One region of the Paenibacillus sp. genome, then DNA from elsewhere that is predicted to be linked to it. Evidence: riboswitches for the same ligand, from Rfam matches in the RefSeq annotation. Region 1 holds a riboswitch; the other holds the start of a gene.

Region 1 (4,627 bases):
TCGACGGCGAGCGCCAGCTCCACGTCGTCGTTGACGAGGAACGGGACGCCCTTCGCCCGGCACAGCGCCCGCAGCCGTCCCGCGAGGCGCAGCTTCGCTTCGCCCTCGAGCGAACCGGTTCCTTTCTCCCGAAACTGGAACATCGTCACGCCGCTCTCGATCGCCTTCGCCGCCGCCTCGAACGGGTCGCCGGCGCAGTTAACGCTCCCCATCACGAAGTACAGCCGCAGCTGCGCCCGCAGCCGCTCGACGTCCGCGCTCCCGATCATCGGAGGACGCCTCCTTCGGTCCGCCGGCGCTCCCGGTCCATGTACGCCCAGTGGTTCGTCGGCCCGTGGCCGCCGCCGATGCCGAGCTCCTCCTCCACGGCCGCTTGGATGAACGCTTTCGCCGTCCGCACCGCTCCTTCCGCGTCGCTGCCTTTGGCGAGCTCCGCCGCGATCGCCGCCGCGAACGTGCAGCCGGTGCCGTGCGTCTGCGACGTCGCCGCCCGCCGGCCCGTCAGCTCGACGAACCGCTCCCCGTCGTACAGCAAATCGACGACCGCGTCCGGCTCTTCGCCGTGGCCGCCTTTGACGACGACGTGCCGCGCCCCCATCGCCGCCAGCTCGCGCGCCGCCCGTTTGCGCCCTTCCGTCGTGCGCACGTCGACCCCGGTCAGCGCCTCGGCTTCCGGGAGATTCGGCGTCACGACTTCCGCGAGCGGGAGCAGCGCGCGGCGCAGCGCGTCGATCGCTTCCTCGCGGAGCAGCGATGCGCCGCCCTTCGCGATCATGACCGGATCGACGACGACGTTCCGCCAGCCGAACCGGCGAATTTGTTCGGCGGCGGCTTCGATAATGTCGCAGTCGAACAGCATGCCCGTCTTCACGGCGTCCGTCCCCATATCTTCGCCGATCGCGCGAATTTGCGCCGCGACCGCCTCGGCGGAGAGCGGGTATACGCCGTGCACGCCGAGCGTATTTTGCGCCGTGACGGCCGTAATGGCGGACATGCCGAATACGCGCAGCTCCTGGAACGTCTTCAAATCGGCTTGAATGCCCGCGCCGCCGCCGCTGTCGGACCCCGCGATCGTTAACGCCTTGCGCATGCTCATGACAGCTTCACCTCCGTCAGCGCGCCGCGAGCCAAGACGTCCTCCGGCCCGATGCCGGCGAGCCGGTTCAGCAGCTCGATTTGGAAGCTGCCCGGCCGCGATTCCCCGGCGAGCTCCGCAGCCTGTTCCGCCGCCACGCCGTACACCGTGAGCGCCGCCGCGGCCGCTTGGACGGCGTCGGGCTCGACGGCGTGGAACGCCCCGATGACGGACGTCAGCAGACAGCCTGCCCCCGTCACCTTGGTCAGCAGCGGGTGGCCGTTGCGCACGACGAACAAGCGGCGGCCGTCGGCGACGACGTCCTCTTTCCCCGTAATGACGACCGTCGTCCGCAGCCGCTGCGCGGCCGTATGCGCGAGCGCCCGCACATCCCCGCCGCCTTCGCCGGCGTCGACGCCCTTGATCGCCCACGTTTCGCCGATGACGTTGGCCACCTCGGCCGCGTTGCCCCGGAGCAGCGAAACGCGCGCCTCGCGCATGAGGCTGCGCGCGGTGTCGGTCCGGTACGGCGTCGCGCCCGCGCCGACCGGATCGAGCACGACCGGCACGCCGGCCTCGTTCGCCGCCTCGGCGGCGATCTTCATCGCCTCCACCTCGGGCGCGGTCAGCGTGCCGATGTTCAGCACGAGCGCACCGGCGATGCGGGCCATGTCGGCGGCCTCTTCTTTCGCGTACGCCATGACGGGCGACGCGCCTAACGCCAGCAATCCGTTCGCCGTGAAATTCGTTACGACGACGTTCGTAATGTTATGCACGAGCGGGCTCGTGCCGCGCACGCGCGACAACAGCTCGGCGGCAGCTTCCAAATGCATGTTCATCCGTCCTCTCTCCCTATGCAGACAAAATAAAAAGCCGCTTTTCCGGAGAAAAGCGGCCTGATTTCGCCCGGGAACCAGCGTTCCGCGCTACGAAGTTGCGGCATCACTTCCCTCCGCCGGTACGACCCGGATCAGGTTCCAAGGGTTCGGCTCGCAGCCGTCTCAGCCTATTCGGCACCCCTAGTGATGTCTATGATTATACCATTGTTTGCCTCTGGACGGAACCTATTTCATGCAGGCGACGACGATGCCCGGGCGAATTGGCCCGGCTGCGGATACTCGGGATGACTAGAGAATCGTTCGGGTTCGAATTCTCTGGATTTGCATGGCGATATAAGCTAATTCCGTATCCAAGAATTCAACACCGTACTCCGACTTGACGAACTGCCCGGCCCTTTCCGCGCATTGATACGATTCCGGAAAATTTTCTTTCATGATCGGCACCATCTCGGGCGCCAATTCGCGAAACGGTTCAGCGGATTCTCCCTGCTGCACGGCGTACCTCAAATGGGTGACCAGCCGTTCATAGGCGATGCTGTCTTCGGCGATTTCGGTATTCAAGCAACCTTCGATGATGTCTACGATATCTCGGATCATGGCGGTAATATTTAACGTCCTCGCCATTTCTCCGGCATTGATTTTTGCCGTATGGATATGCAAAGCGATATAACCGACCTCGTCGTCGGGAATCTCGATCCCCAGCTTTTCTTGGATCAACGTTTTCGCAAACAGGCCGATTTGAAATTCTTTCGGATACAACACCTTGATTTCGTTCAACAGTGTATTTTGAATGACCATGCCGTTGGCAAGACGATCCAGGGCGAACGATAGATGATCCGTAAGCGCGATATGAATATGCTCGTTGATGACGACGCCCAGCTCCTTCTCCGCGCGGGAGATGATTTGTTCGGATACTTCGATATGCTCCTCCGGCAAGGTCGATAAGATTTCCTCCAGCTTTCGATGCTTGGACTCGTCTTTCATCACGAATACTTTTTCGATTCGGGAAGGATCGACGGGATCGTTCTTTTTCTTTTGAAAAGCGATGCCGGAGCCCATGACGATCTTTTCTTCCCCCTGATCCTTGACGACGATCGCATTGTTATTCAAGATCTTGTCGATTTTCATAGTTTCCCCCTGCGCGGAGCTTCGATCTTAAGATTTAAATCTCACCCTGAGGAGAGGCGTAATTCCCATTTCGGCATAAGCCGGGGATTCGATGTCCACCCGCGCGATCCGGTCCGGATTCGCGATCAACATCGGCGTTATCGGACTCGTCGCTTTCCGCCGAACGAGCTCAAGCGAAAAATCGATGATCGGTTGACCCGCGCCGACCCGATCCCCCATCTCCACGCAGGTGTGAAATCCCTCCCCGTCCATGTACACCGTGTCCAAACCGATGTGAATCAGGAGGTCCACCCCGCTTCCGGAACGAATCCATACGGCATGTTTCGTTCTGGAGATATGAACCACCTCTCCGTCCACCGGAGATACGACTCGTCCTTCCGACGGATCGACGGCGATCCCCCATCCTGCCATCTTCTTCGAAAAGGCAGGGTCGGGCACGTCCTCCATTCGCAAAACTTTTCCGCTTAAGGGAGAAAAAATAACTTCTTGGGGTTTGCGTTCGCGCCGGATCTTCCATATGTTAAACATACCGTCCTCCTTAAGAGGATGTACTTCCGCCTCTATTCTTCCTGAACATCGTCGAATCCCACAATCCAGGTAGCCAGAAATCCGAAGACGGCGGATACCGCGAACCCGATGAGATAATGAAGTAAGTTGGGTACCCCTAAGGGCGCTGCGATCGCAATCATCGGAATGCCGCTTAATCCGATCGAATTCGCCGCCACATGGTTCGAAACCACATAAGCGCCGCCGGCCGCCCCGCCGATCGACGCTCCGATAAACGGCGTTCTTAATCGTAAATTCATGCCGTAGATGACAGGCTCTACCACGCCTAGGAAAGCTGTAATCGAAGCGGGGATCGCGATGTTCTTCAGCTTTTGGTTTCGGGTCTTGACAAATACGGCTAGTCCAGCGCCGCCTTGGGCGACATTCGCCATCGCCCAGATCGGAAGCAATAAATTCATTCCTACTTGGGGGTCCGCGAGCAGCCCGACCTCAACCGTAAGAAAAACATGGTGCAGTCCTGTAAATACAATGGATGAATAGAGCCCTCCAAGCAAAATGCCTGCGACGACCCCGCCATGCTTGTAAATAAAATCAACGCCGTTCGTCATCCAACGACCGATCCATTCGCCCAACGGCCCAATCGCCAAAATCGACACGATCCCTGTAACAATAACGATAACAAACGGGATAAGGAGCAAATCGAAGGAGCGAGGCACCAGTCGCCGCAACCCCTTCTCCGCCTTACTCATCAGATACACGGACAAAATGGCGGGAATAACAGTCCCTTGATAGCCGATCAACGGAACTGGCATTCCGAATACATTGAGATAATCAGGCATCGGGTCGATGAGCATCCAACGGTTTAATAAGTCCGGATGCGTTAATATGCCGCCGATGACGGCGCCCAAATACGGATTGCTTCCGAATTGCTTCGCGGCGCTGAACCCGATGATGATCGGCAATATAATGAAGGCGGAGGTCGAGAAAATGTCTAGCAACCGGATCCACGCGCTTCCGTCAACCGTCCAACGAAAGGACTTGATCATTCCGCTCAATCCCATCAGCAATCCGCTCGCTA
Region 2 (4,627 bases), on a different contig from region 1:
CCGTGGAACGCGGCGTACAGGCTGCCGCTCCGAGCGAACTCGAAGTCGATGCCTGACAAACGCTTCACGTCGTCCGCCCATTGCGGATACAGCCGAAGCGACGCCAACCCGAGCCGGAAGAAGTCGTCGGCGCTCTCGACGTTCTCGCTGAACGGCGCGAGCATGCCGGCCGCGGCGCCGCTCGCCTGGCCGCCGCAGCGGCCGATCTCCAGCACCGTGACCCGGTGCCCGCGCATGAGGCAGGCGAGCGCGCAGGAGAGGCCGATGACGCCGCCGCCCAGCACGAGGACGCGCCGGCTCATTCCGGCAGTCCGGCCGACGCGGGAACGGAGATAAGCTCTTCCAGCCCGCTGCTGGCGCTGGCGTATTTCTTCTTCGGGATGCGTCCGGCCTTACGGGACAAATAACCCGCTTCGATCGCAAGGCGCATCGCCTTCGCCATGCGCACCGGGTCCTTCGCCTTCGCCACAGGCGTATTCATGAGGATGCCGTCCGCGCCGAGCTCCATCGCGAGCGCGACGTCGTACGCCGAGCCGAGGCCGGCGTCGACGATGATCGGCACGCGCGCCTGCTCGGCGATCAATCCGATGTTATACGGATTCAGAATGCCGAGCCCGGTGCCGATCGGAGCGCCGCCCGGCATGACGGCGGCCGCGCCCGCTTCCTCGAGACGCTTGCACAGGATCGGGTCGTCGGACGTATACGGCAGCACCGTGAAGCCTTCCTTGACGAGCTGCTCCGTCGCTCGGAGCGTCTCGAGCGGATCCGGCAGCAGCGTGCGCGAATCGGCGCTGATTTCAACCTTGACCCAGTCGCTCAGGCCCGACGCTCGGGCAAGCCGGGCGATGCGGACCGCTTCCTCCGCCGTCCGAGCGCCCGACGTGTTCGGTAGAAACGTATAAGAGCCTTCCAAATGCTGCAGGATCGAATCGTCTTCCGCCGCATCCAAATTGACGCGCCGAATCGCGAACGTCAGCACTTCCGCTCCCGAGGCGCGGATCGCCTCCCGCTGCACGAACGGATTCGGGAACAGCCCAGTGCCGAGAAAAAAACGGGACGTCAACGCTTTTCCACCGATGATCAATGCATCTTCTGCCATCACGTTACCCTCCTCCGACGAATTGAACGAGCTCGATCCGCATCCCGTCGCGGACCGGCGCGCCGTCCCATTGCGGCTTCGTCAAAATCGCGCCGTCCGCTTCCACGATGACAGGTTTGCCTTCGAGGCCGAAGAAGCCGATCACATCGGCGATCGTCTTCGCCCGCACCGTCCGGCGTTCTCCGTTCACGATCAATGCCACTTCCGAAACTACCTCATTCCCAGCCGCAAGCTCATGTCCAGTCCCAGAGCCTTGCGCAACCTCTGTCATGTCAACGCCTCCTTGCAATCTCCGCTGCTCGGTCGATTTTCTCGAGGAACGCCCGGCACGTGCCCGCGACGTCGGCGCTGCCGACGATTTCGCTGACGGCGCAAATGCGCGTCGCCCCCGCGCGAAGCACCTCGTCGACGTTATGCAGCTTAATCCCGCCGATCGCAACGAACGGGATGCGGATTTCGGCCGCAACCTCTCGCACGTACGACGTCGTCACCGGCGCGACGACGTCCGACTTCGTCTTCGTCGGGAACACCGGGCCGACGCCGATATAATCGGCGCCATCCCGCTCCGCTTCCCGCGCTTCCTCGATCCGATGCGTCGAGATGCCGATAATCCTGCCTGGTCCGACGATCCGCCGCGCCTCGGCGATCGGCAGGTCGTCCTGCCCGAGATGAATGCCGTCGGCGTCGACTGCGAGCGCCACGTCGATATGATCGTTCACGATGAACGTCGCCCCGTACCGCCGCGTCAGCTCGCGCAGCGCCTGCGCTTTCCGCAGCACGTCCCGCTTGCTCCCCGTCTTGTCGCGCAGCTGCACGATGTCCGCGCCGCCGCGTATGGCTTCCTCCATGACGGTCAACAAGTCCCGCCCCGGATGGAACTCCTCGCCGGTGATGGCGTAAAGCCGAAAATCCCGCATCGGCGCCGCCTCCTCCCTACGCACGGACGAACGCGTCGTTCGTCGCCACAGGCCACTCTTCGACCTTGTACGCCATGTCGAAGAACATATACTCCAGCTGGCAGCTCAGCAGGAAATGCTCCCGCATGCGCGCGCGTTCCTCTTCGTTCGCCTGCTCCGCCCACGCGTCAAGCCGCGTAATGAGCTCGTTCATGCCGCTGCGGATCTCGTCGTTCGCATAGAACGAAATCCACTCGTAGAACGGATGCTCCGGTCCCGGGCGCACGGTGTCGACGATATGCTGCGCCGCGTCGATGTACGTCCACGGGCAAGGGAGCAGCACCGCGTAAATTTCCCCGAGCGTCCCTTGGTGGGCCACGGTCAGCATATGGCGCGTGTAATGCAGCGCCGTCGGCGCGAGCCGGTACCCTTGCAGATCCTCGTAGTCGACGCCCGCGACGCGGCACAAATTGTTGTGCGGGTGAATTTCGCTGTTCAGAATAAATCCGATTTTCTCATGGAACATAGCGATGTCACGACGGTCTCGGCACTTGGAGATGCCCAGTCCGTAAATTTGCATATACACGTTCAAATATTCGAAGTCCTGCTTCACGTAATGCACCAATTGCTCCTTGCCGAGCTGCCCGTTGGCGATGCCTCGCAAAAACGGGTGAGCGTAAATCGCCTGAAAAATCGGGTCCGCTTCCTGCCGCAGCTGTTCAGAAAATTTCATGATCCATTCCTCCTCGGAAAAGTTTCGGAATATCCACCAAGGGGCCGGCTCGCTCGAGAACATAAAAAAGCCGCTCCCCATGGAGCGGCTTCATCGGCATCGGTACAAAACATGCAATGCGAATGGACCTTGCTCCACTTTCCTACGCTGGTATGATCCAGATCAGGTTCGAAGGGTCCAAGGAATGTTCCTTGTCTCAGCCGCTCGGCGGCTCCCCTAGTGGTTTCCGTTATGCTATTCTTTTCCAAAGATACAACCGGCTCCGCCGACTTGTCAATACCGAATTTGAAAGCGCCGCGCCGAGGAACCGGATGCCCTCCGATGCGACGCATGCTTACCAAGCGTTCCTGATCAGCGCGGATCGGACGGAACAGATGCCGCGGACGACGGCTCTATGAAGGCTGCGTAGGGCTCGAAGGGTTCGGACCGTTCGGAGGACTCCTGATCGTTCGCCTCGGCGTAATGCAGACGAAGCCCGCGATCGATGGCAAGCGTCATCGCCAGGTAGACGGCCATAGCCGCAACGTCGATGACCGCTCCCGTCAAATACAGAGCATCGCTCGCTCCCTCCGGATTGCGCAGAAGCAGCCGGTTGATGGAGTTCCCGACGAAAACGACGATATACAGCGGAACGATCAAACCATGCACGAGCTTAGCGAAGCGGGCTGCCGCTTGCCGTCGATACAAATAACCGCCGATCTGGGAAAACGTGCTCCCGATCCCCCATAAATTCACAAGCGGAAGCATTCGAACGATCGCCCCGGCATTCGAAATCCGGTAATCCGGGTACCGCCGGCGAAGCGATCCATGAACTTGCACAAGCCAAATAAAATAAGTCGCGAGCACGACATAGTACAGCGCGGTCGCGAAAACGATGAGCGACTGATCGATGCCGAAGTAAAGGTTCATATACGTTTCGAAGTCGTAAACGTAAATCGCGGTGAAGACAGCCGTCGCCGCATTCACCGCGAAACCAACGGTCAGCAAAATGAGATGGATGCGGCCGATCGATTTCGCGGGATACGAGACTTCGTAAGGCTTGGTCATACGGTCAACTCCTATTCTCGATTTAAATAAGCGATAGCGTCGTCCAACGTCGCTACCGGAACGACCCGCAAATCCAAGCCGTATTCGCGCTGAATGCGCTGCGCCTCCGCTTCGTTACCCCACTCGCCTAACGTATCGGTATCGGCCGGAATGAAAAAGACGTCGATTCCGGCATCCGCCGCCCCTAACAACTTTTGCTTCAAAGCGCCGACGGAGCCGACGCGGCCATCGTGATCCAAAGCGCCGGTGCCCCCGATCAATCGTTCGCCTCCGCCGGAAAAGTCGATACCTTGCTCTTCTTCGTACATGCCAAGGGCGATCATCAAGCCAAGCGAATCGCCGTAATAGCCCTCTAATTGTGAAAGCAGATTGTCGATCCTCGAGGAAGCGTCCCCTCCACTCGCAATCGCATCGTTCCCGTCCTCCACGGTCAGAGCAACCGCCGCTACGGCATCGTGCACGGCAGACGTCAAAGGCTCTTCATCAAACATCTGTTCGGCGAACAACTCCTCCTCGGAACGTTCGAGAGGCGTAAACTCGAGGTGACGAATTCGGTCTCTGTGGGAGAGGTACAAGACCCAGCGTTCGAACCTGTTTTTCACGATGCCGCCTTCCACCACGCTGAAATACACGCTGCCGTCGATCCCGAGCTCCCGGACGGGAACCATGTCCCCGCGAAAGTTGAATTCCGCAGGAGCAGGCGCTGTCCCGACGACGGTCGCCCCCAGCGGGAGCAGCAGCAGCGCCAGCGTAATTATGATTTCTTTGGGTACTCGAACGCTCCATCTTCTTACTTTTTCCATCGGAAAAGTCAGCCCTTCGTCGCCGCGTCATTATACAACTTAATATATT

Evidence for each region. A riboswitch is a leader RNA that binds a small molecule or an ion and turns the genes downstream of it on or off. The one in region 1 is predicted to bind thiamine pyrophosphate.
Region 2: it holds a riboswitch for thiamine pyrophosphate, as region 1 does, so the genes downstream of both, tenA (thiaminase II) here and thiM (hydroxyethylthiazole kinase) in region 1, are expected to answer to the same signal.

What each region holds. Positions count from the first base shown of each region.
Region 1 is NZ_DASQNA010000031.1:32,964-37,590, reverse strand. Features, by position in the region: gene thiE (thiamine phosphate synthase) at 1-269, opposite strand, end outside; gene thiD (bifunctional hydroxymethylpyrimidine kinase/phosphomethylpyrimidine kinase) at 266-1,096, opposite strand; gene thiM (hydroxyethylthiazole kinase) at 1,093-1,908, opposite strand; TPP riboswitch at 2,006-2,106, opposite strand; gene VE009_RS16850 (PRD domain-containing protein) at 2,203-3,042, opposite strand; gene VE009_RS16845 (PTS glucose transporter subunit IIA) at 3,070-3,570, opposite strand; gene VE009_RS16840 (PTS transporter subunit EIIC) at 3,603-4,627, opposite strand, start outside.
Region 2 is NZ_DASQNA010000041.1:242,347-246,973, reverse strand. Features, by position in the region: gene thiO (glycine oxidase ThiO) at 1-302, opposite strand, end outside; gene VE009_RS23340 (thiazole synthase) at 299-1,099, opposite strand; gene thiS (sulfur carrier protein ThiS) at 1,104-1,370, opposite strand; gene thiE (thiamine phosphate synthase) at 1,372-2,016, opposite strand; gene tenA (thiaminase II) at 2,033-2,728, opposite strand; TPP riboswitch at 2,851-2,956, opposite strand; gene VE009_RS23320 (hypothetical protein) at 3,080-3,775, opposite strand; gene VE009_RS23315 (S16 family serine protease) at 3,787-4,578, opposite strand.